4 regions of the Actinomadura scrupuli genome follow, and region 1 is predicted to be linked to each of the others. Evidence: riboswitches for the same ligand, from Rfam matches in the RefSeq annotation. Region 1 holds a riboswitch; each other region holds the start of a gene.
What was found. Region 1 has a riboswitch for cyclic di-AMP ahead of ACRYCC_RS21585 (CHAP domain-containing protein). Riboswitches for the same ligand answer to the same signal wherever they lie in the genome.
Positions count from the first base shown of each region.

Region 2: it holds a riboswitch for cyclic di-AMP, as region 1 does, so the genes downstream of both, ACRYCC_RS00285 (NlpC/P60 family protein) here and ACRYCC_RS21585 (CHAP domain-containing protein) in region 1, are expected to answer to the same signal.
Region 3: it holds a riboswitch for cyclic di-AMP, as region 1 does, so the genes downstream of both, ACRYCC_RS29355 (CHAP domain-containing protein) here and ACRYCC_RS21585 (CHAP domain-containing protein) in region 1, are expected to answer to the same signal.
Region 4: it holds a riboswitch for cyclic di-AMP, as region 1 does, so the genes downstream of both, ACRYCC_RS38900 (C40 family peptidase) here and ACRYCC_RS21585 (CHAP domain-containing protein) in region 1, are expected to answer to the same signal.

Region 1 covers NZ_JBPCCU010000004.1:499,187-506,277, reverse strand. Annotated here, with positions in the region: gene ACRYCC_RS21605 (helix-turn-helix domain-containing protein) at 1-706, shown strand, start outside; gene ACRYCC_RS21600 (chitosanase) at 768-1,700, shown strand; gene ACRYCC_RS21595 (PP2C family protein-serine/threonine phosphatase) at 1,703-3,565, opposite strand; gene ACRYCC_RS21590 (rod shape-determining protein) at 3,782-4,789, opposite strand; gene ACRYCC_RS21585 (CHAP domain-containing protein) at 5,071-5,772, opposite strand; cyclic di-AMP (ydaO/yuaA leader) riboswitch at 5,783-5,922, opposite strand; gene ACRYCC_RS21580 (Crp/Fnr family transcriptional regulator) at 6,336-7,052, shown strand; gene glgA (glycogen synthase) at 7,063-7,091, opposite strand, start outside.
Region 2 covers NZ_JBPCCU010000001.1:59,812-66,902, reverse strand. Annotated here, with positions in the region: gene ACRYCC_RS00310 (ATP-dependent Clp protease ATP-binding subunit) at 1-465, opposite strand, end outside; gene ACRYCC_RS00305 (histone-like nucleoid-structuring protein Lsr2) at 878-1,207, opposite strand; gene ACRYCC_RS00300 (RDD family protein) at 1,705-2,178, opposite strand; gene ACRYCC_RS00295 (RDD family protein) at 2,185-2,871, opposite strand; gene ACRYCC_RS00290 (amino-acid N-acetyltransferase) at 2,868-3,386, opposite strand; cyclic di-AMP (ydaO/yuaA leader) riboswitch at 3,606-3,785, shown strand; gene ACRYCC_RS00285 (NlpC/P60 family protein) at 3,891-4,805, shown strand; gene ACRYCC_RS00280 (LuxR family transcriptional regulator) at 4,875-5,087, opposite strand; gene ACRYCC_RS00275 (LacI family DNA-binding transcriptional regulator) at 5,550-6,686, shown strand; gene ACRYCC_RS00270 (cytochrome P450) at 6,823-7,091, shown strand, end outside.
Region 3 covers NZ_JBPCCU010000007.1:211,500-218,590, forward strand. Annotated here, with positions in the region: gene ACRYCC_RS29340 (NYN domain-containing protein) at 1-546, shown strand, start outside; gene ACRYCC_RS29345 (hypothetical protein) at 607-813, shown strand; gene ACRYCC_RS29350 (C40 family peptidase) at 943-1,917, shown strand; cyclic di-AMP (ydaO/yuaA leader) riboswitch at 2,215-2,400, shown strand; cyclic di-AMP (ydaO/yuaA leader) riboswitch at 2,747-2,927, shown strand; gene ACRYCC_RS29355 (CHAP domain-containing protein) at 2,937-3,872, shown strand; gene ACRYCC_RS29360 (hypothetical protein) at 3,961-5,241, shown strand; gene ACRYCC_RS29365 (M48 family metallopeptidase) at 5,238-6,542, shown strand; gene ACRYCC_RS29370 (L,D-transpeptidase) at 6,564-7,091, opposite strand, start outside.
Region 4 covers NZ_JBPCCU010000012.1:242,735-249,825, forward strand. Annotated here, with positions in the region: gene ACRYCC_RS38880 (LLM class F420-dependent oxidoreductase) at 127-978, opposite strand; gene ACRYCC_RS38885 (hypothetical protein) at 1,096-1,467, opposite strand; gene ACRYCC_RS38890 (hypothetical protein) at 2,385-2,756, shown strand; gene ACRYCC_RS38895 (hypothetical protein) at 3,275-3,607, shown strand; gene ACRYCC_RS38900 (C40 family peptidase) at 3,661-4,683, opposite strand; cyclic di-AMP (ydaO/yuaA leader) riboswitch at 4,689-4,839, opposite strand; gene ACRYCC_RS38905 (lysylphosphatidylglycerol synthase transmembrane domain-containing protein) at 5,193-6,317, shown strand; partial or broken gene ACRYCC_RS38910 (phosphatase PAP2 family protein) at 6,467-7,091, opposite strand, start outside.

The DNA of each region.
Region 1 (7,091 bases):
CGCGAAGACCAAGATCCGTGAGCCGATCATCGAGGCGATGGAGCAGGACGACTACGCCCTGTGCGGCGGCGACTTCTACGTCCGGGCCCAGCTGCGCGCCATCGCCCGGGCCATCGGGATCGATCCCGCCCCGCTGGTCGCCTCCTTCGACCAGGCGCACGGCTGGTCCACCGGCGGGCTCCCCGCCCAGTCGCCGAGCCCCTCCTCCCGGCTGCGCGAGCGGCTGACCGCCCTGGCCGGGCGGTACCGGCCCTCCTGGGCGGTGGCCGCGGCGATTCCGCTGGTCGCCATCATCGGATACGCCATCTTCGCCCTCATCAGCGGCTCGCACGGCCGCCCGCATCCCGCGACGACGGTCAAGAGCACGCCGCACCGCACGCCCGCGGCCCCGGTGCACCGGGCCGCGGCGCCGCTGCGCAACGTCGAGGTCCGCCTGTACGCCAAGCGCACCAGCCAGGTGATCGTCCACGATGCCACCGGCAAGCTGCTCTTCGACGGGAAGGTGCAGGCCCGCAGCCATCAGGCGTGGACCGGCCCGCAGCGCCTGACGGTGACTCTGCACGACGCCGGGGCCACCCAGCTGACCGTCAACGGCAAGAACCTGGGCCGTCCCGGCCGTTCCGGCCAGGTGCTGCGGCTGAGCTTCGGCCCTGGAGACCCGAAGCGGGCCAAGCCCGCCGACGCCCCGGCGCCGGCCACCCACTGAGCCCCTGCCCGTCCGGCCGTTCCGCTGCTGAAGGCAGGCCCCGGCCTCTAGGCTGGCGGCCGTGCGCTCTCGCGGTGGACCGGCCGTCCTGCTCTGCGCCCTGCTGGCCGGCCCGGCCGCGGCCTGCGGCGCCCCGGCCGGTTCCGCGGCGGAGCCGGCCGCACCGCCCATCGTGACGACGACCCCGGGCACCTCCACCCCGGGCGTCTCCACCCCGCCCCGTACCACCCCGGCGGCGCAGGCCGGCGACACGGCCGCCGCGTGGGCGCGGGCGCTCATCATGATCCATGACATCACCGCCGTCTTCGAGAACGACCGCGTGACGCCGCAGTACGGCTTCATCGCCGACCAGCGCGACGGCTGCGGCTTCACCGCGGGCTGGATCGGGTTCTGCACCAAGTACGGCGACCTGCTCGAGGTGGTGAAGGCCTACAACGCCGCCGCGCCCGGCAACGTCCTCGCGCGGCACACCCCGGCCCTCCAGCGGCTCGCGGACGCCCGTACGGACCGGACCACCGGCCTGGGCACGCGCTTCGTCGCGGACTGGAAGCGGGCCGCCCTGGACCCCGCCTTCCGGCGGATCCAGCTCGACGTGGGTCACCGGGCGTATCTCGTGCCCACCCGCGACGTCGCCCGGCGCGAGGGCGTCACGACCCCCCTCGGGCTGGAGATCCTCTTCGACACCGCGCTCATGATGGGCCCCGGCCGCGCCGCCTGCGACGGGTTGCTCAAGATCGCCTCCGAGACCCACCGGGCGATGAAGGGCGGTCCCGCCACCGGCGTGCCCGAGGCGGCGTGGCTGCGCCGGTTCAACACCATCCGGATCCGGCACCTCGAGCATCCCTGCACTCCCGGCCGCCAGGCGGACTGGCCCCGGGCGGTCGGCCGGCCGCGGGCCCTGCAGGCGCTCGCCGACCAGGGGAACTGGCAGCTCACCCCGCCGGTGCACATCGGCGGGAACCACGATCTGACCATCACCACGCCCACCGACTGAGGTCATTCCACCCGGATGGCGTACAGGGTGGTGTCGTCGGCGTTGCGGTCGTGGCCCATCCGGGCCAGCACGGCCTCCAGCACCTGGTCCGGCTCGGCGGCCGTATCCTCGATGATCTGCTCCAGCCGGCCGATCCGCTCGTCGAGGTCGGCGCCCCGGCGTTCGATCAGCCCGTCGGTGTAGAGCAGGACCAGGTCGCCGCTCAGCAGCTGGGTGGTCATCGTCGAGTAGCTCACCTCGGGGCAGCAGCCCAGCACGGGATCGGGGACGATGTCCATCCTGGCGGCGTGCCCGTCCCTGAGCAGGATCGGCGGCGGATGCCCCGCGCAGGTCCAGTCCATCAGCCGGGTGGCGGGGTTGTAGTGCGCCAGCAGCGCAGTGCCGATGGTCGCCGGCTCCAGGTCGCTCACCAGCGCGTTGAGCCAGCCGGCGAGCCGTGCGGTGTCCTCGCACGTGTAGGCGAGCCCCAGCAGCCCCATGCGCATCCGGGCCATGGCGGCGGTGGCCGCCAGGCCGTGACCGGCGGCGTCCCCGACCGCGAGCAGCGCACGGCCGTCCTGCAGGGCCCGGGTCGCGTACCAGTCGCCGCCGATCCGGGCGGGGCTCTCCGCGGCCAGGCTGCGGACGGCCACCTTGAGGCCCGGCACGGTGACCAGCTCGTGGTCGGGGGGAAGGATGGCCCGCCGCAGGGTGAGCGTCACCTGGCGCTCGCGCACCGTCTCGCCCTGCTGGCGGAGGAACTCCTTGCGGGTCTCGGCCAGCGCGTCCTCGATGTAGCGCCGGCGGGTGATGTCCTGCGAGATCACGCTGACGGCGACCGGCCGTCCGGAGTCGTCCAGCACCGGCTCGGCGAAGATCCACAGGTGGCGGTTCTCCCCCGCCGCGGTCATGATCCGGTGCTCCAGCTCGATCGGCTCGCGGCGGCTGAACAGCGTATGCAGGCTGTCCTCCATCAGCGGCAGGTCCTCCGGCAAGACGATCTTCGGAAGCTCGTCCACCGGGACCGGGCCCTCCTGGGGCGTACGGCCGTAGTTGGCGAGCATCTGCGGCGACCACGTCTGCTCGTCGGCGACCAGGTCCCACTCGCCGAAGCCGACCAGCGCCAGCCGCTCGGCGCGCTCCAGCCGGCGCCGGACGCGGTCCTCCTCGTCGTGGTAGCGCCAGGTGACGCAGACGCCGGTGGGCACCCGTACGCAGCGCACGCTGAGCCGGGCCGAGCGGGCGACCCCGTTCTGCGCGGTGGAGAACACGAAGGGCCCCCGGGCGTACGGTTCGCCGGTCTCCAGCACCTGGACGTAGGACTCGAACAGCCCGTTGAGCGCCGTCCCGGGATCGACGCGGAGCAGCCGGTGGCCGACGAGCTCCTCGGCCCCCCGGCCGAAGATGTCGGTGGCCCGTTCGTTGAGGGCCGCGTTGAGAAAGTCGATCACCCGGCCCTCGACGTCCCGGACCGGGACGAGCCGGCTCGCGCAGTCCTGGGTCGCATCCAGCACCCCCCGCGCCACGGGGTCGTCGGGAAGCCCGGCGAGCAGTTCCGCGTCCCCCGCGGCGTCCTCCACGGCCAGCCGCCGCAGCACCTCCTCCAGCGCGGCGGCGCGGTCCTCGCCCAGCCGCCGCGCGGTGTCCATGACCAGCGACCCCGCGGCCTCGTCGTCGCCCGGGGCCAGCACCGGCGGCCGGCCGGCGATGACCAGCGCGGCCGTCTCCGGCAGTTCCAGGTCGAGATCCCTGGCCAGCCAGATCAGATGCTGCAGCGCCTCGCCCACATGACACCGCAGGCGCTCCGCGAGGACCACCCTGGCCTGGGCGACCACCGCCCGGTCTCGCATGGTGGCCCTCAGGTCCAGCAGTTCCGGCGCGTTCAACCCGCCACCGGCGCTCGGCCCCCTGCCCGTCGCAGCCGAAGAACTCATCCCACCCCCGGGAACTCAGCGTGATGTGGGGAGAATGACCTGGCGGAAACCTCATCCCACATCAATGCAATATAGGGCAAAATGAGAACTCGCGCGCCTCAACCTGTCACTATTCGGACAATTCCGAGTAATATCCTAAATTTACACCATTGGCAGGTAAATTAATGGTCATTCGTCGGAGAGTTCCTCCGCGTACTTGGCCGAGCCGAGCACGACCGACCCCAGCGGGTCGTCCACCAGATGGGTCGGGATCCCGATCTCCGACCGCAGGAGATCCTCCAGGCCGTCCAGCAGCGCGCCGCCTCCGGTGAGCGCCATTCCCTGGTCCATCAGGTCGCCCGACACCTCCGGCGGGCATTCCGAGAGCGTCTTCTTGACGAGGTCGACGATCGCGCCGACGGGTTCGGCGATCGCCTCGCAGATCTCCGCCTGCGAGATCGAGACGATCTTCGGCAGGCCGGTCATCGCGTGCCGCCCGCGGAGCGAGGTGGACCTCTCCTTCCCGGTCGGGTAGGCCGATCCGGCCGCGATCTTGGTCTCCTCGGCCGCCCCGAGACCCACCACCAGGCCGTGCTCCCTGCGCGCGTACGAGACGATGGCCTGGTCCAGGTCGTCACCGCCGATCTGCAGCGCGTGGGCCACCACGATGCCGCCCATCGAGATGATCGCGGCGTCGGTGGTGCCGCCGCCGACGTTGACCACCATCATGCCCTCGGCCTCGGACTCGGCGCCGACGAGCCCCATGCCGATCGCCGCCGCCATCGGGGACTCGATGATGTGCACGCGCCGGGCGCCGGCCAGGTGGGTGGCCTCCTGGACGGCCCGCCGCTGCACCGCCGTGATGCCGCTCGGCACCGCCACGACGACATGGCGCTTGATGAAGTTCGGCGGCCGGTTGGCGACCCGGAGAAAGTGGCGCATCATCCGGGTGGCGATCTCGAAATCCGTGATCACCCCACCCCTGATGGGATGGACCATGGTGATCGTCTCAGGAACACGGCCGATCATCTGCTTGGCCGCGGCACCCACCGCGATGATCCGGCCTGATCTGCTGTTGATTGCCACGACGGACGGTTCCTTCAGCACCAGCCCACGGTTGCGCACATGAATGGACGTGTTGGAGGTACCGAGATCGACCGCGGTGTCACACCTCAAGAATGCCAGCTTGCTGCCCATGAGAGACCAGCCTTCTGCCAGACGAGTGACCCCAGTGGAGTACCGGCGTCATAACACGACATACCCGGGCGGACAATCGGTCAGCGTTCGGCGCCCGTCAAGAACGGCCAAAGAGCGGCGTCCGGGGCCGGGCACGAGGGGCCGGGCGAGAGGGAGCCGGGGCGAAAGGGAGCCGGGGCGAAAGGGAGCCGGGGCGAAAGGGGGCCGGGCATGACGAGGCCGGACCGCGCGGGGGCGCGGTCCGGCCTGTGGCCGCTCGGGCGGCGGGGGTACTGCGGTCGTCAGCCGGCGGCGTACTCGGGGTACCCGTAGCCGATGACGTCGGAGGTGGGGCGGATCTTCTTCGCCACGACGTCGCCGCTGGTGTTGCCCTCGACGGTGGTGATGGTGCCGTCATGGTTGTCCTTGACGACCAGGCCGACATGGTCGATGCCCTCGGTCCCGCCGCCGTTCCAGGAGAAGAACACCACGGCGCCCGGCGTCGGCTTCTCGCCCCACCGGTGGGTCTTCTGGAACCACTTGGCGTGCGCGACCGTGTAGGCGTCCCGGCCCATGTGCTTGACACCGGCCTGCGCGCCGACCCAGGAGACGAACATGTCGCACCAGGCGGCGCCCTTGTAGTCCTTGACGTTCCCGCCGTCGCGGCGGGCGAGCTGCTTGGCGTCCGGCGTGGACTCGAACCACTGGTGGAACTTGGTCTGGCCGGACGCGTCGGCCTTGATGCCGACCTGCTTCTCGGCGAGGCTGACGACGGCGCCCGCGGTGGCCAGCCGGGCCCCCGAGTTGACGTCGGCGCGCTGCGCGGCGGAGTGCGCCCCGGCCCGGACGGACTGGTCGACGGGGGACGCGGACACGGCCGCGGAACCGGCCACGACGGCCCCGACCGCGACGGCGCCCACCACGACACCCGAGGTGACGCGGCTCTTGAAGGACTGGACGCGGCTCGTGAGGGATGAGAAGAACTGTGCGTGCGTGCTTGTCACTGAGCGTGACTCCTCTTCTTCCAGGTCGCCTACCGGGTTAGCTGACGGATTCGGGCATGGAAGTAGCCCTACGGCGCGCTGAGCACGCCGATTCACCCCTGAAACGTGGGTTCCCGGTTCCGCAGAATGCGGATTCGGCGGAAGACGGCCGCTGTAGAGGCAGCCGGCCTTCGATGGACATGTATGGGAGCGCGGATCGGTGTCACGCGCGCGTCACGGCCCTGGAGACGGGTCCGGACGAAGAGATGATCTACGACCATCTGGGCGACACATGGGGCGCATCGCCATAACCAGACATAACGGTATCAAACCACCAAGACGGATGCAAACCTGGCGCAAAACCGACGAGCCGATCGTCATGTTCTCCCCTCGCAGGTATGGTCGCCGTCACGGCGCGGTCACTTCGGCGCGCGCCGGCCACGATCATGGACGGGCACCCGCCCAGGGGCCGGAACCCCCCGTCCAGGCCTTGTCACGGCCCTCCGCGACCGTGTCCACTGGAGACTCCCCCGGATCAGCGCCGCATCTGTCGTCCGGAGGCCTCGCGGGAAACGGAGACATGTGTGGGGGACGAATCCACCGAAGGAATGACCGAGCTGAGCTTCTGGGACGCGCTCGACGAACCGGAGCGGGACGCGCTGCGCGACGCGGGCCGGGAGCGTGAGTTCCGCCCGCACGCCGAGCCGCTGTGCTTCGAGGGGGACTCCTCGTCGACCAATGTGGTGATCATCCTGTCCGGCTGGGCCAAGGTCACCTCCCCGACCCCGTCGGGGCGCCAGGTGGTCTTCGCCGTGCGCGGTCCCGGTGACGTGGTGGGGGAGATCTCCGCGCTGTTCCGCAGGCCGCGTACGGCGACCGTGGAGGCGCTGGACGAGATCAGGGCCCTCACGGTGCCGGCCTCCCGGTTCACCAGCCTGCTCGACGAGCATCCACGGTGCTGGTGGCCGTTGACCGCCACGATCGTCGGCCGCATGGACGAGCTCGGCAACCGGCTGCGCTGGCACGCGGAGGCCGACGGCAAGCGGCGGCTGGCCCATCTGCTCGTCTATCTGGCCGAAACGTCCCTGCGCTACCAGAAGCAGGGCCCGGAGGGCATCGAGATCCTGCCCCGGCTCTCGCACACCGAGCTGGGCAGCTGGGTGGACGCCTCGCGGGAGACCGCGGCACGGGGGTTCCACGAGCTGCGCAGGCGGGGCCTGGTCACCACCGGGTGGAAGAGGATCACCGTGCTCGATCTCCAGGGCGTCCGCGACTACGCCGCCGGATCGGGGCCGCGCTGAGCGGCGGGCCTCAGCCGGCCGGGGCGAGCAGCCCGGCGT
Region 2 (7,091 bases), on a different contig from region 1:
CCCGCCGGAGGCGGCCGGCTCCTTGCCCTGGTAGCCGTGCAGCAACTGGATGACCTGCTGGCGCACTCTGTTGAGATCAGCACCCAGCTTGACCAGCACCTGGGCGGCCACGCCCTCACCCTCGCGGATAAGACCCAGAAGGATGTGCTCGGTGCCGATGTAGTTGTGGCCGAGCTGCAGAGCCTCCCGAAGTGAAAGCTCAAGTACCTTCTTGGCCCGCGGAGTGAACGGGATATGACCGGACGGCGCCTGCTGCCCCTGACCAATGATCTCTTCGACCTGCTGGCGTACGGCCTCGAGGCTGATGCCCAGACTCTCCAGAGCCTTGGCCGCAACACCTTCACCCTCGTGTATCAAGCCCAGGAGGATGTGCTCGGTGCCGATGTAGTTGTGGTTGAGCATCCGGGCCTCTTCTTGAGCCAGGACGACAACCCGCCGCGCGCGGTCGGTAAACCTCTCGAACATCTCGTCGCTCCTCACAGAGCGGTCGGTCAAGATCCGGGATGTCCGGCCCTGTCCTTCCGCATGCTAGCCCGCCACGAGGAGGCCGCCCCGGTGCACTCCCACCGAGAGACGTTCCCCGCCTAGGGCTGTTCATCCTCATCCAACTACCGCATCGGGCCGTAGTGTTCCCGCTACGCCCCAAGCGAACGGCGCTTTTACCGTACGCCCCGGTGACGGGAACTCACTCGAGCACACCAACGAGCGAGGTGAGGCCTTGCCATGGGGGCGAAACCCCGTCCCTGGAAACGACCGGCCGGGCGCTCTACGCCACAAGCGAACGGCCCGCCACCCTTTCCCGGACGACGGGCCGATCATCAACTCTCAACGACGAGTCAAACGGGAAGACCACTCCCTGAACCTCGCACTCCGCCAGTTAGTGCGCAGCCTCATACTGCTCGACCACGGAGGCGGGGATGCGGCCGCGCTCGTTGACCTTGATGCCGCGCTGCTTGGCCCAGGCGCGGATGTCCGCGCTGCGCTCCCGGCTGGACGCGCCGCGGGTGCGGGTCGCGCCACGGCGCCGGCCGGCGCTCGCCTTCTGCGCGTGGTCTACGAACGGCTGCAGTGAATCGCGCAGCTTCTTTGCGTTGGCGCTGCTGAGATCGATCTCATAGGTGGCGCCATCGAGGGAGAACGACACGGTCTCGTCCGCCTCGCCACCGTCGAGGTCGTCGACGAGAAGCACTTGAACCTTGCGTGCCATGGGGACAGACCTTTCGCCGGAGCAAACTACATTCGGTTGACAAAGATATACCCCGTCTCTTGCTGATGACAATTCAACACCCACCAAGAGTTACTCCCGAAGTACCCGTTACGCAGCGTAATCACCGGTCGAAGGGCGCTCTGCAAGTGCAATCCGGCCTGTGTTGGAGCGCGGGTCCAACAGTCCCCTATTCGGCACCACCCCTCAGGAGGCGCTCCACGTACCGGATTCACGGCATCGGACGTCGAAATACCGGGCCCGCCCGGGCGGCTTAGGGGCGGCCAACGGTCACCACCCGATCCCCGATTAACCCTGACGTAACGGCGCTAAGCGGTTACCTGCCACGGAATGCGTATGGGGCGAAGAGCCATGTGGCTCATGGACGGATGGCATGTCAAGGGTTGACGTCTTGGTCTGCGGCAACGAAATCCGTTGCCCCCGCTAGGCAAAAAAGGCCCAAAAGTTCCACCAAGGGGAACCCATACCGTCCGGGATGGTCAATTGCGGATGGACACCACGGCGGTACCGGCGATCCGGTCGTGCAAGGCCTGCCGGCGCGGCCGTTCCAGAAGCAGGCCGGCATTCGTCACCCAGAAGATGCCGGCGATCGCGCCCAGGACGGGCACGGACCGCGCGGCGATCGGCACGGCGTACACCGCGGCGCGCAGCAGCGCCTGGGCCGGGCGCGGGCGGCCGGGCGCACCGCCGGTCCCCTCCGCCGGCACCGAGACCACCCGGATCCCGGTGAGCCGCTTGCCCACGGTCTGCCCCCAGCGGGCGTGCTGGACTGAGTCGTAGACGACCAGCAGGAACGCCAGCCCGACCGAGGCCACGATCTCCGCGGTCACGCGGGGCAGCGTGGCCCGCGTGACCAGCACCACCGGCAGGGCGACCAGCAGGGTGTCGATGATCCGCGCGACCAGCCGTTGCGCGGGCTCCGCCGGTGCCCCGTCCCGCGGGCCGGCGGCCATCGCCGCCTACTCCTCTTCGTACTCGACCCGGTCGTCGATGACGACCGTGCCGGCGAACCTGTCGTGCAGCGCCTGGTGCAGCGGCTGGTCCCAGATCGCCCAGAGGTAGGACACCAGCACGCCGATGGCGGCGAAGAAGATGCCCAGCAGGGCGTAGACGAAGGGCGTGGCCACACCGATCAGCAGGAAGAAGAAAATGCCGAGCTGATAAACGACATTGTTGATCGCGGATCGCCAGACGGCCTTGGTCATGCCGATCGGCTCACCCGCCGGATCGACGTCCACCACGCTCAGTCCGAGCAGCCGCTTGCCGAGCGTCTGCCCGGACATGGTCAGCAGGACCGCTTCATAGATGAACGGAAGAACGGACATGACGATGAAGGTCGTCACCAGAATCGGGGTCGACCAGGGATCGCCCTCCTTCTGAACCCCGATGGCGCCGAGCGTGATGGGAAACACGACTGCGAAACCGGCGGCCCAGGTCAGTCCGGCATCGGCGAGCCGGGCCCCGGCACGGCGCCAGATCGACGCCAGCGGGAGATCTGCCGCCTCCGAAGGCACGTGTACATAGCCGCCGTCGTAGGAGTCGTACGAGGGCTGCCCGTAGGGCTGATTTCCATAGGGCTGCTGCCCATAAGAAGACGGACCCGACCGCTCTGGGGGGTACGGCCCGCCATAGGGGGTTTGGCTCACAGTTGTGTCTCCTCCAGACGGAGCAGCATTCGGGTGTTGCCAAGCGTGTTCGGCTTGACCCGGTCGAGGTCCAGAAACTCCGCGACGCCTTCGTCATAAGAGCGGAGAAGCTCTTCATACACCTCGGGGGAAACCGGAGTCCCCAAGATCGGCTGGAAGCCGTGCCGCGCGAAGAACTCCACCTCGAAGGTCAGACAGAACACGCGGCGCACACCCAGTTCTCGTGCGGTCTCCAGAAGCCGGCCGACGATATGGTGCCCCACCCCGTGTCCCCTGGAGGCGGGATCGACCGTGACGGTACGGACTTCCGCCAAATCCTCCCACATGATGTGCAAGGCCCCACAGCCCACGAGGCGGTCTTCGGCGTCCACCGCCACCCAGAACTCCTGGACGTCCTCGTACAGCGTCACCGTGCTCTTGGCGAGCAGCCGGCGGCCCTGTCCGGACTGCATACCGACCAGCCGCCGTATCGAGCGAACATCTGCGGTCCGGGCCCGCCTGATGGTGAAGTCCACAATCACCCGAGGGTATTGGGTCCGGTGACCGGCCTTCGCCCCGGAGCCCGGATGAGCCCGGATGAGCCCGAGGGGGCGGCCGATCCCATCACAGGACGGTTTCGTTATCAGCACCCCTTGATCACTGAACTGCTTCCACCTGCGAGTTCGCATGTTCCGGTTGGCATCCACGCCAGACTCCGTTAATGTCCGACGCTGATGTCCGCAGTCGCTCTCGAGATTGCGGACCCGCCGAGTCCAGGGGGCGCACCCAGCGTCCTGGGAGCCGGGGACCCACCTTCCCTGGGGTGAATCCGTGACAGCGCCTCCGGTGTTCCCCGCACCGGTCGCGTCCAGCGGTAGGGCTAACTCCGGCCCGAACCCGACAGCTAACCCGGTAGGCGGACGAGGAGAGGAGCTTTTGTGGAGCCTGCACGCCCAGCTACGGAATCGGGTGGCCATCACCGGCCCCCGCGTTTCCGCACCCGGGTCGGTGCCGTCGTCGGTGCCTTCTGTGCGATCTCGTTGGTCCTTCCCGTCACGGCCGGCCACGCCAAGCCGAAGCCGCCACCGGAGAGCATCAAGGACCTGAAGGGTCAGGCTTCCAAGCTGCACGACCAGATGGAGCAGCTCACCGAGCAGTACAACGGCCTCAAGGTGCGCTACCAGCAGGCCACCCGGGCCGCCAAAGTCGCCCAGGACAACGCCAAGCGGCAGGACGCCGCGCTGCAGACCGTGCAGCAGCGGGTCGGCCAGCTCGCCGCCACGAGCTACATGAACGGCGGGGTGGACCCCTCGGTGGCGTTCGCCACCGCCAAGGACCCGCAGGCGATGCTCGACCAGGCCTCCACGCTGAACTACTTCGCCGCCCAGGACGGGACCAAGGTCCAGACGCTCGCCCAGGCGATGCAGGGCGCCGTCCGGGCGCACAAGGCCGCACAGGACCGTGCCAACCAGGTCAAGACCCTGCAGAGCCAGCTGGACCAGCGCAAGAAGAAGCTCTCGGACCTGTACGGCGGCATCCGCGACAAGATCGCGAAGAAGGACCCGACCCAGCTCGCCGACCTGCCGCCGATCGTCGGTGGATCGAGCAAGGCCCAGCGGGCCCTGGCGCTGGCCCTCGCGCAGCGGGGCAAGCCCTACGTCTGGGGGGCCGCGGGGCCGAGCACCTTCGACTGCTCCGGGCTGACCATGTGGGCCTACGGGAAGGTGGGCATCAACCTGCCGCACTACACCGGCAGCCAGTGGAACTCGGGGACGCACATCTCGTCGATCTCGCAGTTGCAGCCCGGGGACCTGGTGTTCTTCTACGCCGACCTGCACCACATGGGGATGTACGTCGGTAACGGCATGATGGTGCACGCACCGCACACGGGAGACGTCGTCAGGATGGCCCCGCTGGCCGGCCGGCCGTTCGCCGGTGGGGTACGGGTCGCCTGAGCCCGCTCCGCACGAGCGTCACCGCCGAGGCCGTCTCCCCGCCGGATGGGAGACGAGCCTGTCGGAGGCTCAGATGAGCTGTCTCCGCGCGGCCCAGACCACGGCCTCGATGGGGGTGTTCACCTCGAGACGATCGCAGATGGCCCGCAATCGCCGTCTCAGTGTTCGTGCACTCAGTTCCAGTTTGCGCGCCGCGACGTCCGCGGTCACACCGCTCGCGATCTGGGCGAGCAGTTTCAGATCCTCCTCACATAGTCGAGGTTCGTCAGTGCCACGGCGCATGAGCGTGGCCTGTTCCACTCCGTCCTCCCTCGTCCGTGGTGATGACCGCGGGGATGTGGCTGGCGGCTGCGTCAGGCCGGGAGCCCCGGTGGTCCGGGGTGGGGCTACCGCCATGTGCTCTTGGCCGATGTCGGCCGGTGTGTCGTTTGCCGGGCGCGATGGGGGAACTCCCAGTAACGATTCACTCGTTGACGCGATCGGAGGCGAGGCTCTAAAGGCACTGGGGTCCGCCAGGGGGGAAGGGCCCCCCGGGTAGGTCCCCGACACGCGAAATGCCCCGGCGGCACCGGGGATGGTGGTCTCGTGCCCGGGATGGGTCATGATGCTGCCCCCTTTCACCCATCCCTTCACGTCTTCGCGTGCTTGGTCCGCGAATGGGACGTGAATCGTTTCAAGCTACGCTTCGGTCCGGAACGCTAGGCGGCCGGATCCGGACCGTCAAGCGCACAAAGATAACGATGCGTGCACCTAACATGGCGATCAGTTACATACCGCATCCCAGGTCTCCGGCCACACGTCGGCGACCTGCGGAAACCCTATGGAGTGCGGGTGGGAAGCGAGTTGGCGCGGACCAGTATCCGCGAGGTTGCAAAACGCGCGGGAGTCTCAGTTGGGACAGTTTCGAATGTCCTAAACCGGCCAGATCTGGTGGCCGAAGCAACCCGTACCCGGGTGCGCTCGGTGATCGACGAACTGGGATTCATCCGCAACGAGTCGGCCCGGCGGCTCCGCCAGGGGCCGGCGGACGCGGGCGGGCGGCCCGTGCGCGGCCGCACGCTCGGGGTGGTGGTCGGCGACATCGGCGACCCCCGCCACAGTGAGCTGGCCCGCGGCGCCGAGGCCGCGATGCACGCCGACGGGTTCGACGCGCTCTGGTGCGCCGGCGGGGGCTCGGCCGACAGGGAGAGCCGCTGCCTGGACCTGCTGGAGGAGCAGCGGGCCTCCGGAGTGCTGATCACCCCGACCGGCCTGCCCGCCGGGCGGATTGCCCGCCTCCAGCGGCGCGGCATGGCCGTCGTCCTGATCGACCGGACGCTGGCCGGGCTCTGCTCGGTCCGCGTCGATCACATCGCGGGGGGTGAGCTGGCGGTCTCGCACCTGCTCTCCCGTGGCCACCACCGCATCGCCCTGGTGACCGGCGCACCCGAGCTGGAGTCCTGCCGCCAGCGCCGGCTGGGAGCCGAGCGCACCCTGCACCGCGCCACCGTCCAGGAACGCCGTGGAAGGCCGGGAGAGCTCCTCCACGTGCCCCGACCCGCCATGACCGCCACCGAGGGGAAGCTGGCGGCACGCAGGCTGCTGGAGCGGGCCACCCCGCCCTCGGCCGTCTTCTGCGCCAACGACCTCCTGGCCATCGGGATGGTGAACGAGCTGCTGCGGCTCGGGGTCAAGATCCCCGGAGAGATCGCGGTCGTCGGCTACGACGACCTCGAGCTGGCCTCCACCGCCGCGGTCCCGCTCACCACGGTGCGGCTGCCCCTGCACGAGCTGGGCTGGACCGCCGCCGAGCTGGCGCTCAACGAGATCGCCCAGCGCGAGGAGCACCGGCACCGTCATCTGACGCTCGCCCCCGAGCTGGTGGTCCGCGAATCCACCTGAGCCTCCAGTGCGATCCAGGCCTGTGAGGTCCAGGCCGGCGAGATCCAGACCGGTGAGGTGCAGGCGGGTGAGGTGCACGCCGGTGAGCTCCAGGCCATTGACATCACGCGGGCTATTTGACTGACTGTCAACTGAGATGAGTGCAGACGTACAGCCGGATGCGCTGGCGATCCTGGGGTTCGACCCCTTTCACCGGGCCTTCCACGCCGACCCCTACGCGCAGTACCGCAGGCTGAGCGCCGCCGGCCCCCTGCAGCACACGCCCTACGGCCTGTGGGTGACGACGTCGTACGAGCTGTGCCAGCGGGTCCTGCGCGACCCGCGGTTCGGTCACCAGCCGGACGACGGCGACAGCTGGCGGGGCCGGCAGGCCGCCAGGCGGTCGTTCCTGACCCTGGACCCGCC
Region 3 (7,091 bases), on a different contig from region 1:
GACGCCGCCCAGGGCATCCGCCGCGAGCTGGCCCTGCCGTCCACGATCGGCCGCCCGGCCGACACCATCGGCGCCATCGAGCCGCAGAAGCTCGCCCACCGCGCCCTTCCCGGCCGGGCGCTCTCGGACGACGATCCGCAGTTGCTGGAGCAGTTGCTGACGCTGCCCCAGGTCCATCTGATCGTCGACGGCTACAACGTCACCAAGACCGGGTACGGCGACCTGCCACTGGCCGACCAGCGGACCCGGCTGCTGTCCGGGCTCGGCGGGCTGGCCGCCCAGACCCGCGCCGAGATCACCTGCGTCTTCGACGGGGCCGAGCTCGACGCGCCCGTCGCGATCTCCGCGCCGCGCGGCGTGCGGGTGCTGTTCAGCCGTCCCGGGCAGACCGCCGACGAGCTCATCGGCCGGCTGGTGCGGGCCGAGCCGGAGGGGCGGGCCGTCGTGGTGGTCTCCTCCGACCGTGAGGTCGCCGACGCGGCCCGCCGCGCGGACGCCCGGCCCGCCTCCTCGGCCCTGCTGCTGAGGCGGCTACGCCGCGGCTGACCGCGTTTCTGTCGGTCCCCGCTCCTACTGTCGGTGGCATCTCGGAGACAGGGAGGGACCATGCTGATCGAGTGCGCGACGTGCCGGATGCGCGGCCTCGGATGCGGCGAGTGCGTCGTGACCGCGCTGCTCGGCGAGCCGGCCGGGGTGCCCGCGGGCTATCCGCCCGACCTCGACGAGCGCGAGCGCCGGGCGCTGGCCGTGCTGGCCGACGCCGGGCTGATCTCCCCGGCGCTGCCGATGGCCCCAGGTGAGCGCGCATCGTGACCCACTGAGCACCATTCGCTGGCAACTCGGCACTAATACTGATAAGTCCTCCTGATTCGGTTGTGACGGTGGTGGCTACTCACTAGTGTCATCCGCTGAGATAGCCGGATGAAAGGGGCGTGCCGCGTCGTGGCCATTGACGGTGCGCGCAAGATGTGCAGTGCGGCCTGCCTCGCACTGGTGACGACCCTGGCGCTGCCGGTCGGAACCGCCCAGGCCGCGCCCAAGCCCTCCGCCGCAGAGGCGAGGAAGAAGCTCAAGCAGCTCAACGACCAGGTCGACCAGCTGGTCGAGAAGTACAACAAGGCCCGGGACGACCTGGCCGCGGCCCAGAAGAAGCTGAAGGCCGTGAAGACGTCCGCGGCCCAGGAGCAGGCGACCTACGCCGGAATGCGCCAGCGCGTGGCCGAGATGGCCGCCACCGCGTACAAGTCCGGCGACATGACCGATGTGTCCACGTTCATGTCCGCCAGCAACCCGCAGACCGTGCTGGACCAGGTCGCGGTGTTCTCCCAGCTCTCCAAGAACCGGTCCTCCCAGCTCGGCCAGTTCCTGCTCTCCGCCCAGCGCCTGCAGCGTCAGCTCGGCCAGGTCAAGGAGTCCACGGAGGAGATCAAGGGCCAGTTCAGCAAGATCAAGGCTCAGCAGGCGGTGCTCGACAAGGCCGTGGCCAAGCAGAAGGCACTGCTCAGGCAGGCGGGCGGCGAGCCCTCCAATGGCGGCGGAACCATCGGCGGCACCTACAACGGCCCCGCCACGGGCAACGCGCGGGCGGCCCTGAACTACGCCTACGCCCAGCTCGGCAAGCCGTACCACTACGGTGGCGCAGGTCCGAACAGCTTCGACTGCTCCGGCCTGACGATGATGGCCTGGCGCGCCGGCGGCGTCTCCCTGCCGCACAACGCGGCCGCGCAGTACAACGCCACCCGCCACATCAGCCGGGAGAACCTGCAGCCGGGTGACCTGGTCTTCTTCCAGGGGCTGGGCCATGTGGGCATCGCCGTGGACAAGAACCAGATGATCGAGGCACCGCACACCGGCGTCAACGTCCGACTCTCCTCCATCTCCTCGCACGGCGGTTTCCTGGCCGGCGGCCGTCCCTGAACCATCCCGCACGAGACCTCCAGACGGGCCGGGCTTTGCCCGGCCCGTCTTATTTTTGCAGGTCACTTGCCATGTCTAGGGTTTTTGGTACTGTATGTCCGGTTGGGGCGCTTCCCAAGCGTCACGATCCCATCACTCGGCTCGGTCCGCCCACGCACCTGCTCCACCCCAGGAGTACGGCCGGCAGGGCGGTCCGCTTCCAGGGCCGGGTGACACGAACCCACATCCTCACATCGCGTTCGCCTCGAACCTGATCGGACCCCGAAAGGCCCGTGCGGCCTCATCCGGCTCATGTTCGCGGCGGCAACGCCGAGTCCGCCCTCGGGCGGAACCGGGGACCCAAGCGGGTGGCCCCGGGGACGGAGTCCCCGACGGCCGCCCAGGGGTGAATCGGCGCACCTTCCTCCCACGCCAGGTGCGCCGTAGGGCGACTTCCAAGCCCGAATCCGTCAGCTAACCCGGTAGGCGTCTGGAAGAAGGAGCCCTCCTTGTCCCGCCACGCTCTTCCCGTGACCCCTCACGCACTCCCCCGCCCCATCCGGCCCGCGAGCCCGGCCCCGCCGTGACCACCGGTCGGCTCCCCCTCGGCCCGGGCCGTCACCGGTCAGATCACCGGTCAGGTCACCCACGTCGCCGGCCCCTCACCCATCCGGCCGGACGACGGACCACGACGAGCCCCTGCGCCGAACGCCGCAGGACCATCTTCCCTGGTGCGGCACCGTCCCGCTGAGCGGCCATCGCCCCTCAGCCGGACCGCTCCCCCGTGAGCGCCCATTCCTACCGATCCAGCACGTTTGCCATTTCTTAATCAGTGGAGGCGCCCCCTCGCGGGCGCCGACCGCCGAGTCCGCGTACCCGCGGAGCCGGGGACCCATTCCGCGAAGCCGACCTGAGGCATGCCTCGGATCGTCTCGCACGGGGTGAATCGACGAACGCCCGAGGGCTTCGCCGTAGGGCCGCTTCCAGGCCCGAACCCGTCAGCTAACCCGGTAGGCGGCATGGAAGAAGGAGAACATGTCATGCCAGGTCGACACCGGAAGTCCCGCAGCAACGCCCTCGCCCTCCGGCTGGCCGGCGGCCTCATCACCGGCACCGCGCTGACCGCCACGGTCGCCGCCGCCTACGCCGGGACGGCCTCCGGGAAGCCCGTGCTCGGGCAGGGGACGGCGAACGCCGCTGTGGTCACCCCCGCCGGGGCCATGGTCAACGCCGCCGCGCACACGCCGGCGAAGATCACCGCCGCCGGCACCCTGCAGGCCGTACCCCTCCGGGCCGCCCATGCCCGGCTGGCCGCCCGGCAGGACGCCCGGCAGCAGGCGGTGCGGCAGCCGGCGGTGCGCCCGCAGGAGGCCCGCGCGGCAGCACCCCAGCAGGAGGTGCGCAAGCAGGACCCGGGCAAGCAGCCGGCCGGCACCAAGCAGGTCAAAGCCGAGCAGGTCAAAGCCGAGCAGGTCAAGAAAAACGCGGCACCGGTGGCCAGCGCCCAGGACGTCATCAACCTCGCCAAGAAGCAGGTCGGCATCGAGGAGAACGCCAACGGCGTCACCAAGTTCCAGCAGTGGTACATGACCACGCCGCAGGCCCGGATGACGGTCCGGCGTGACGGCGGGACGATCTCCGGCTACGGCGACGCGGCCTGGTGCGACATGTTCGTCTCGTGGGTGGGCCAGCAGGTCGGGGTCCGGGGCATGGGCCAGGACGCCTACACCGTCGAGCACGCCAAGTGGTTCCAGAAGGCCGGCCGCTGGGGCACGACGCCCAAGCCGGGCGCGGTCGTGTTCTTCGCCTGGAACGGCGGCGGCACCGACGGCATCGAGCACGTCGGCCTGGTCGTGAAGGACAACGGCGACGGGACGATCGAGACCGTCGAGGGCAACACCAACGACGCGGTCATGGTTCGGGAACGTTCCACTGACTCGGTTGTCGGATACGGGTACCCCGAGTACGCGAAGTAGGCGGGCATACCCGCCCACTAGGATCTGGCCCATGGACGCCGGGCCGGCAGAGTCGTCCGCCGCCTCCCCGAATCGCCCTCGGGGAGGCGTGCGGGCACTCGTCGTGGCCATCGGGGCCGCCGCCGCGCTCACCCTGGTGATCGCGATCGGCGCGGTGTCCCTGCAGTACGGTCGGGACTCCGGCGTACGGCCCTCGGCCTCGCCCGGGGCGAACTCCCCCGCACCCGACCGGGCCGCCGTCGCCGCGCTGCTCGCGCTGCAGGCCAGGGCGGTGCGCACCCATGACAGGGCCGCCTTCCTCGCCGTCGTCGATCCTGCCCAGCCCGCCTTCCTCGCCCGCCAGGGCGAGCTGTTCGACAGCCTGCGGCGGCTTCCGCTGTCCGGATGGCGGCAGGAGGCCGACACCGGCTATCCGGCCACCGCGGGCCCCCTGGGGGCCACCCTGCGCCTCACCCTGCGCTACCGGCTGGCGGGGTTCGACGGCTCCGACGTGGTCAGCACCCGCTATCTCACCTTCGCCCGCCACCCCCGGACCGGCTGGCTGATCACCGGCGACGGCTCCGCGCAGGGGCTGCGGGACGACGCCGAGATCTGGGACGGCGGCCCGCTGACCGTGGTCAAGGGCAGACACAGCCTGGTCATCGGCAACAGCACCACCTCGTCCTGGCTGCACGAGATCGCCCGGCGTCTCGACCAGGCGGTCCCGATCGTGACGGGCACGGTGGGCACGCACTGGGCGCGCACCGCCGTGGCGCTCGTCCCGGGTGACGAGCAGCAGGTGGAGTCCCTGATCGGCGGCGGCCAGAGCCTGCGCGAGATCGCGGCGCTCGCCACCGTCACCAAGGACCCCGGCGGAGCCGCGCACGGCCAGGACCGGGTGATCATCGCCCCGGACACCTTCGCCAAGCTCAACGCCCTCGGCCGGCACGTGGTGCTCACCCACGAGCTCACCCACGTGGCCACCGGGGGCGCGCGCGACAACCGTACGCCCATCTGGCTGATCGAAGGGCTCGCCGACTACGTCGGCTACAAGGGCCTCAAGGTCTCCGTGCGATCGGCGGCCCGGGAGCTGCGGACCGAGGTCGCCGCGGGCCGGATACCCCCCGGGCTGCCCGGCCGCGACGATTTCGCCGGCGCCTCGGGAGGGTTGTCGCAGGCCTACGAGCTGGCGTGGCTGGCCTGCCGGATGGTGGCCGAGCGCTACGGCGAGGAACGGCTGGTGAAGCTGTACCGGGCGGCCGGAGCCAAGCAGGCCGGTGCGAGCGACCCGGCCCGCCAGCAGGAGTACGCGCTCCGCACGGTGCTCGGTCTCGGCACCGCGGCCTTCACCGCCCAGTGGCGGGACTACCTGCGCGAGGAGCTCGCGTGAGGGACGGCCGGCGGGCCGCGGCGCTCACCCTGACCGGCCTGGGACTGACGCTGCTGGTCACGCTGGCCCTCTCCACGCCCTGGCGGCCGCTGCCCGGCCGCATCCCCGGTCATCCGCCGGCCGGCGCGGTGGCGTCCGAGCCGGCACGCGACTTCACCGCCGCGCAGCTCGCCCGCTCGGCGTCCTTCAGCGCGGACCTGCGGGCACCGGCCCTCCTCGGCCTCGCCGCCGGGCTGCTGGCCGTCCTGGCGCTGGGGCTGAGCCCGCTCGGCGCGAGGCTGCTGGGCGTGGTCGTCCGCCCGGTACGGCGATGGCCGGTGCAGGTCGTCGTGGCGGCCCTGACCCTGACGGCCGTGCTCCAGGCGGTTGCGCTGCCGTTCGGCGTCTGGAGCGAGACGGTGCTGCGACGCTACGGGCTGTCCACCCAGGACTGGCCGGGCTGGGCACTGGACCGGCTCAGGTCCGCGGCCATCGTCGCGCTCACCTGGATCGTGGCGCTGGTGCTGCTGCACCTGCTGGTACGGCGCTTCCCCCGGCACTGGTGGGCGCCCGCGGCGGCGGGCGGCTTCCTGCTGGTCGTGATCTTCTCGTTCCTCTATCCGGTGCTGGTCGAGCCGCTCTTCAACTCCTTCACCCCGATGAAGCCGGGCCCGCTGCGCACCGAGCTCCTGCGGCTCGCCGCGGCCGACCACGTACCGGTCCGCGACGTGCTGGTGGCCGACGCCTCCCGCCGCACGACGGCACTGAACGCCTACGTCTCGGGTTTCGGGCCCACCCGCCGGATCGTGGTGTACGACACGCTGCTGGCCGCCGCTCCGCCGGACGAGATCAAGCTGATCGCCGCGCACGAGCTGGGGCACGCCAAGCGGGGAGACGTGCTCTACGGGACGCTCGCCGGGGCGCTGGGGGTCTCGGCCGGGGTCTGCCTGCTCTACCTGACCGTCACCTCCCGGCGGGTGCTCGCACGGGCGGGGGCGGAGTCGCCGGCCGATCCCCGGGCCGTCTGCCTGGTCCTGGCCGTCGTGACGGTGCTGGCCCAGGCGGCGGGCCCGGCACAGAACCTGGTCACCCGCCGCATCGAGGCCCGGGCCGACGTGCACTCGCTGGACCTGACCCGGGACCCGGTGACCTTCACTCGGATGCAGCGGGCCCTGTCGGTGCGCAACATCTCCGACCTGCGGCCCGCCCCGGCCGAGTACGCGCTGTGGGCGACGCACCCGAGCGGTCCGGAGCGGATCGCGTCGGCCCGCACCTGGGCCCGGCTGCACGGTGTCGCGGAGCCTCCCCCGCTGGTGCCCTGACCCGGCGTCCGGGCGGACGGATCAGCTCCGCGCGGGGCTCGCCGACGGCGTGGCCGTGACCGACGGGCTCGGGGTGGCCCCCGGGGTCCCGGAGGCGCCGGGGGTGGCCGCCGGAGCGCTCGGCTCACCGGAGGTGTCGCCGGGGGCGGCGGCGAGCACCGAGGTGCCGTCCAGCGCGGCCGTGGTCACGGGCCGCTTGAGCGCGGAGTAGCGCAGCCACTCCTTCCAGGTCTCCTGCCAGTAGCCCCAGCCGTTGCCGGGCTCGAGCTCCCGGTCGGTGCCGGTCACCTGGACGATGTCGCCCCGGTAGCTGAAGTGGTAGAACCAGATGGCGTTGGCCGGCGACAGGTTGATACATCCGTGGCTGACGTTCTCCGAGCCCTGGGAGCCCACCGACCAGGGCGCGCTGTGCTCGTACTCCCCGCTGTCGGAGATGCGCACGGTCCAGTACACGTCCTCCCGGTAGTAGTCGGGACAGCCCGGCCCGCAGCCCGTCGTGGTGGAGTCCATGACGGTGAGGTACTCCTTGCCCATGGTCAGGTGCAGGCC
Region 4 (7,091 bases), on a different contig from region 1:
AGGGCATGCCGAGTCTTTGTCCAGCGCCCCGGTGGAGCGGAAAATGCCGAAGTGACGCTACCACCGCTCGAACAATGGCCGGCCGTCCACCGAATTCGCCGGGCGTGTCGTCCGGGCGACGGCCGGTCAGTCGCCGAGGGGACGCGCGCCCAGGCGGGCGGGAGCGTTGCGCTCCAGGAACAGTTCCAGCTCGGCCAGCGGCAGGCCCGCCGGCGGCACCACGATGAGCCGGTCCACGCCGAGGTCGGCGTAGGCGCGGGCGGTCTCCGGATCGAGCCGGCGAGCGGGGCTCACCGAGATGTGCAGCCGCCGGTCGGCCTCGTGCCCGGCGCTCCGTAGCGACTCGAGCTGGGCGGCGGTGGCCCGAAGCCCGAGCATCCAGCCGTACCACCCGTCGGCCAGCCGCATCGCGCGGTCATGGGCGGCCGGGCTGTTGCCTCCCACGACCACCGGCACCGGCTGCTGCAGCGGGCGCGGGTGCGCGTCGACGCCGGAGAAGTCCACGAAGCCGCCGTGAAAGGCGGGCTCGGGAGAACTCCACATCGCGCGCATGGCGTGCAGGTACTCCTCCGCCCGCCTCCCACGGCCCGCCATGGGCACCCCGAGGGCGCGCATCTCCGGCTCCAGATAGCCGACCCCCATGCCGAAGATCAGCCGTCCGCCGCTGAGCACGTCGACGCCGGCCAGTTGCTTGGCCAGCACCAGCGGGTTGCGCTGGGGCAGGATGACCAGGCCGGTGGCCAGCCGGATCCGCTCGGTGCGGGCCGCGGCGAAGGCCAGCGCCACGAGCGGGTCGATCAAGGGATCGTCGGGCTCCATGGGTGACGGCTCGACCCGCGGGCTCGGCAGCACGACGTGGTCGGCGGCCCAGAGAGAGTCGTAGCCGAGCTCCTCGGCCAGCGAGGCGATACGCGCGGCGCCGTGCCTGTCGGCGCCCGCGTACCCGTTCGGAGTGTGGAGCCCGATCGTCAGGTTCATGACGACCGACCCTAAGGGCGGAGTAACGACGGCACCAATGCGGACTCGGCATGGCCGTCATCGCCATCCCGCATGCCCGGCCTCCGGTTGGCGGTCAGGCCGGCGCGGAGAACCGCGTCAGCGGTGCCGGGGCGCCTGGTTCACGACGCCGGCGCACTTCGGTTTCGTGTTGTCGCTGTCGAAGTCACGGCTCCAGTCGCCGTTCCCGCCGTTCCCGCCGTCACCCCAGTTGCGGTTCCAGCGATTGTCGCCGTCGTTGCCCCAGTCACGCCCCCAATCGGCGTTCCAGTCCAGGTTCTGGTCCTTGCCGGCGCCGTCGCGGCAGTCGTCATGGTGCGCATGGGACCTGTGCTTGGCCGCCGACTTCTTGTGCTCGCCGACGGCCGCGGCCGCCGGGCCGAGCTGGCCGGCCAGGCCCACCGTCAAGACACCACCGACCGTGAGAGCCAGGCCGGACACGGTCAGCCCCAGGCGGTTTCGGGTTCGCATTGTCCTCTCTCCCCGTCGATCATCAGATCAAGACCGCACAGATCTTGATATTCGTCATGTATTCCCTGTCCGATGTCCGTATTGTCCTAGATAGTTAGTTGGCTGCGGTTCCTTTATGGAAATCTCACCTCGACCGATGACTCCCCGGAGCGACAGCGCACAAAACCGAGCCAATGCGGCGTTGACCAGTTCTTGGCATTTCCCGACCAGCAGGAGAGGTCAAATGGCAGCCAATAGGACGAATCATCGGAGCTGAGCACTGCCGGCACCCGCGGAGGGCGACGTCTCAGGGCTCAGGAGCACCCGGTCGGGGAAACGGGCGGCGATCTGCCCGGCACCTGGACGCGCGCCGGCGGCATGCCGAGCCGGCGCGGCCGCACGCCACCGGACGGGCCCTCTCCGGCCGTGCTGGGTCCTCCAGCCGTGGTGGGTCGTAGAACCGGTGACCCGAAGCCGGATCGGTCCGGACCGGGCGCGACAGCCCAGCTCGTCGTACGGCCGCAACGCCTTCGGGGACGGCCGCGATGCTCCCGCGAACGCCCCGATGGCCAGGAGCCCCGCCTTCGCCTCCCTGGGCGCCGGGTGCCCTGCCCGGCCAGGCTCGCCACTACAGCCTCCCCCAGGGGCAAGGTCGACCCCGCCCAGCAGGTACGGAAGGTCGATATCCGCAGGCATTTCTCGAAAATCATCCTCGCCGAATTCATGGGAGAGCAAAGCCTGAAAATCACGCGGTTGGCCATTTGAGGCACCGGGAACAGGTCCCTAAGCTCCACATAAGGGGCTAATCGGGAATAGTTGCATGTAGGCAGCTATTTCTGACGGAAGGTACACAGAAGGTACATCGCATCCGAATCAGCGGTGCCCCGCACGAGGAGCGAAGCCATTCTTCACGGCTCGTTCTACAAGGAGGTAGGGCAATGCAGATCTCAAGGCGCCTGGCACTGACCATCACCGGCCTGGGTCTCGCGACCGGGAGCGTCTTCGCGGTCGGATCGGCCACCGCGGCCGAGGCCGTCAGCACCACCACCACGACCATCGTGCGTCAGCCCGGAGTCTCCGATGACTGCCGTGGCTCCCGGTGCCCCCGCCGCCACCGGGGTGAGCAGCGCCGCTACGACCCCGACGGGGACTGGAACGGCGACTGGAACCGCGACCGCAACCGGAACCGGAACCGCAACCGGAACGAGAACCTGAACGAGAACCGGAACCGGAACGAGAACGTCAACCGCAACGAGAACATCAACCGCAACACCAACATCAACCGGAACGACAACGACAACGACAACTAGCCGGTGGCGGCTGACACCGCATCGACCCGCGGACATCCCGGGGCCTGGTTCGTCCCGCCCCCGCAGGTCGAAGCGGTGACGAGGAGTTCACTCCGGCCGTGACCAGATGGCCCCCGGGCGCACCGACTGCCGAGGCAGGCGGCGCACCGGGGGCCATCGCATGTCCCACGCACCCCGCCGCGCGAAACCGCCGCTCACGCCGCCGCGAAGCCACCAGCGCCGGCTCGAAGCCGAGCCCGAAGCCGACTCGCAAGCCGGCCCGAAGCCGACCTCGAAGCGGCCGAAGGAAATGCCCGGCCAAAGCAGCATCGTGAATTGTCATCGAGGGGTAAAGCATCGCCCTTCGGAATCCCATGGTGCCGCCCCAGCGGAACACCTTTGTACAGCGTGGGGCATATCATAAGAATCCAGGCAATAAACACATGACCCCTTACGACATCCGAAGCGCGTGACCGTTCAGTCGTCTCGCGCGAGAGCGAATCCGTCCGCACGGCTTCGCTCTGCAAGGAGGTAGGGCAATGCAGATGCAGCTTCCCAAGCGCCTGGCGCTGACGGTCACCGGTCTGGGGCTCGCGGCCGGGAGCGTCTTCGCGGTCAGCCCGGCCGCCCAGGCGGAGGCCACGGCGACGACCACGACCACGACAGTGACCACGACCGGCTCGGCCGAGGCCATGACGTCCGCCGGCTGGTGCCACCGGCACCGCGGCTGCTGGCATCACCGGCACCGCCACCACCATCACCACCACGGCGGCTGGGGCGGCGACTGGAACTGGAACGGCGGCTGGGGCAACGGCTGGGGCGGTAACTGGAACTGGAACAGCAACTGGAACAGCAACTGGAACGGCTGGTGACCGCAGCGCACTGACCCATGACGTCTCGGGGCCGGGAGGCCCCGAGACGGGCGTCAGGCCACGCGCGCCGCTCCCGAGAAGGGCATGCTCGCCAACGGGCTGATCTTCACGACGTCACCGGTCTGCGGAGCGTGCACGAAGTTGCCGTTGCCGATGTACATCCCCATGTGGTGCAGGTCCGCGTGGAAGAAGACCAGGTCGCCGGGGCGTAGCTGCGCGCGGGTGACGTGCACCCCGGCGTTGTACTGGCTGCCGGTGTAGTGCGGAAGGCTCACACCGACCTGCGCGTAGGCGTACAGGGTCAGTCCCGAGCAGTCGAAGCCCTTGATGTTCGCCCCCTGGGCGACTCCGTAGGTCGGCCCGGAGGCCGAGCCACCGCCCCAGGAGTACGGGGTCCCCAGCCGCGCCAGTGCGGCGTTGACGGCCTTCATGGCCTTGGCCGAGGCGCCGCCCGCAGCGACGCTCGGAGCTCTCTGGCCGGGCGTAGCGGTCGACTGGCCGAGCTTGCCCCGGACCTTCTTCAGCGAGCTCTGGATGCTCTTGAGCTTCTGCTGGGAGGCCACACCGAGGCTCTTCACCTGGGTGGCGCGGTCCTGGGCCGCCTTCTGCGCCCGGGTGGTGGCCTGCAGGACCTGGAACAGGTCCCGGACCTGGTTGGTGCTCTGCGCGGTGAAGTAGTTCAGCGTCGCGGACTGGTCCAGCAGCGCCTGCGGGTTCTCCGCCCCGGCGAGGGACACCGCAGGGTCGATGCCGCCGTTCTTGTAGCTCTCGGCCGCCATCTGCGCGACCTTGAGCCGTACGGCGTCCAGACCCCGCTGTTGGGACCGGGCGTTGTCCGAGGCGGCCTTCGCGGCCTTCTGAGCCTGTTTGAGGCGTACCTGCAAGCCGTTGTACTGCTCGGTCATCTTCTCGAGCTGATCGGCGAGCTGCTTCTCCTGGGCGGTCAGCTCCTTGCGCGTCGGCTTGGGCTCGGCCTGCGCGGGGGTGGACGGCAACAGGGTGATCGTCATGGCCACGGCCAGCGAAACGCCGCCGAACCGGGACAGCAGGGATCGTACGGGGCGCGTTCGCTGCAACGCGCAGCTCCTCTCCTCGACCGCCTACCGAGTTAGCTGACGGGTTCGGACCGGAGCAGGCCCTACCGCTCGACGATGAGCGGATTCACCCCAGGTAACACTGGGTCCCCGGTTCCCGGCGGCACGCGGCCGGCCGGAATTCGGCGGTGTCGCCGCTGCTCTGGGGGGAGCGCGGGGCGGCGACTCCTACGGAGCGTAGGGGCCTGAGAGTTCGGACGCTACCGAAATGCCAGTTTTAACCCAACCATTCTTTGATGTGCATTGACAGGCGATTGATACTGCATGCCTGGTCATCGAGTGGCGGGCCCTCCTGCCTGCGCCGCCACGACCACGGGTTTGCGCACGTCAGAACCGGCTGGGATGCTGTCCGACGGGCCTCCGCCTGACACACCTTCGCTGTCACGGGCACTGGGCCCAGGACGATGTGCCCAGTCCGGCGGTCCTCGGGCGGTCTGGGGGACCACTACCGTAATGTGACGGCGTGACGAATCTTGCGACCGGATCCGCCCGTGGCTGACGTGGCCGCCGGGGCGGTACGCTCACGCGCCGGCGATGTCCAGGAAGCCCAGGGGATGGCGGAGAAGGACCTTCAGCGAGTGCAGCCGGCCGGTTCCGTCCGCTCGGCCCTCACCCTGCTACGCGGCGCCTCCGCGAGCTCATCGATCTCTCAGGTCCTGCTGGCCATCGGGGTCACCGCCGCGGTGATCGTCCTGGGCCTCCTGAACCTCGACACCGTACGGGCCGGGGGCACCAGCCTGGCCGGTGCGGACATGCAGTGGCTCACCCTGGCGGTGGTCTCCACCGTCGCCCTCTGGGTGGCCGGGACGATCACCCAGTTCGGTTCCATGCCGGGGTTCCCGCCGGTCGGCCGGGTGTTCGCGGTGCAGGTGGCGGCGTCGTTCGCCAACCACCTGCTGCCCGCCGGCTCCGGAGGCATCGCCGTCAACGTGCGGTTCCTCCAGCGGCACGGGCTCAGCCGTGGCGCGGCGGTGGGATCGGTGGGGCTCAACTCCCTCGTCGGGCTGGTGACGCACGTGATGCTGCTCGCCGGCGCCGTCCTGATCAGCCCGGCCGTGCTGAGCAGCGTCCGGGACAAGATCGACTGGAAGCAGCCCGTCAGAGCCGCGGAGAACAACCTGTGGATCGTGGCCGCGGTGGTGGGCGCCCTCGCCCTGATCGCGCTGCTGGTGACCCGTGGGAGGCCGGGAAGCTGGGGCCGGGTGCTCATCACCCGCTGCCGCTCGCTGTGGCGGCGCCTGGTCCGGGAGATGAAGTCGCTGGGCACCGTGGTGCGCAACCCGTCCCGTGCGGCGGCGCTCTGGCTGGGGTCCCTGTCGGTCCCGCTCCTGCACGGCATGATCCTCTACGCGGTGCTCCGGAGCATCGGAACCCCGATCGCGATGGGAACGGCCATCGCGATCTACGTGGTCGTGTCCTCGCTGTCGGCCGTCATCCCCTCGCCGGGGGGCATCGGGGCGCTGGACGTGGCGCTGGTGGCGGCCTTCGCGGCGGTGGGGGTCTCCTCCCCCGCCGCGCTCGCCGCGGTCCTGGGGTATCGGCTGCTGACGGTCTGGGTGCCGTTGCTGCCGGGAGCCTGCGTGTTCGCGGTGCTGCTGCGCCGCCGCATCATCTGAGCCCGGGTCCGCGCATAGAGCGATCCGCCGGCGGGTGACCCCCAGGGCAGCGGCCATGACCGCAACGGCAGCGATCGCAGAGCCGGCCGCCGCACGGTGACCAGTGCGGGCTTGTCCGGCCGGAGCAGCCCGGTGGCCCAGGTGGTGGCGAGGGCGACGACGACCCCGGCCACGACGTCCAGGACGTAGTGGTTGGCCGTGACCACCACGACGACGGCGGTGATGACCGGGTAGAGGTGCGAGCCCAGGCGGCCCCGGTAGCGCCGGAGCAGCGCCACGGCGACCAGGCTGGTCCACACCGCCCACGCCAGGTGCAGTGAGGGCATCGCGGCGTACTGGTCGGCCTCCACGGGCCCGCCGTGGCTGCTCCCGAAGCCGGCGGCCGCGACCGAGTCGATGTAACCGGCCCCCGGAAGCAGCCGTGGCGGCATCACCGGCAGGAAGAAGAACACCGTCATGCCGACCAGGTTGGTCGCCACCAGCGCGTTGCGGGCCCGCCGGTAGATGGTGGGGCTGCTGATGTAACACCAGGCCAGGACCGTGAGCGTGACGCTGATATGGGCGAACTGGTACCAGTACGCGGCCACCAGCGACAGGGCGTCGTGGTCGGTCAGCCACCGGTTGCTCACGCCCTCGACGTCCAGGCGAAGTGCGCGTTCGATCGCCAGGACCTCGCGGCCGTGCTCCAGCGCCGGGCCACCGCGCACCGCGGCCAGCGAGCGGATGTAGTCGTACACCTTGATCAGGACGATCACGATGAGGAGCTCGCCGATC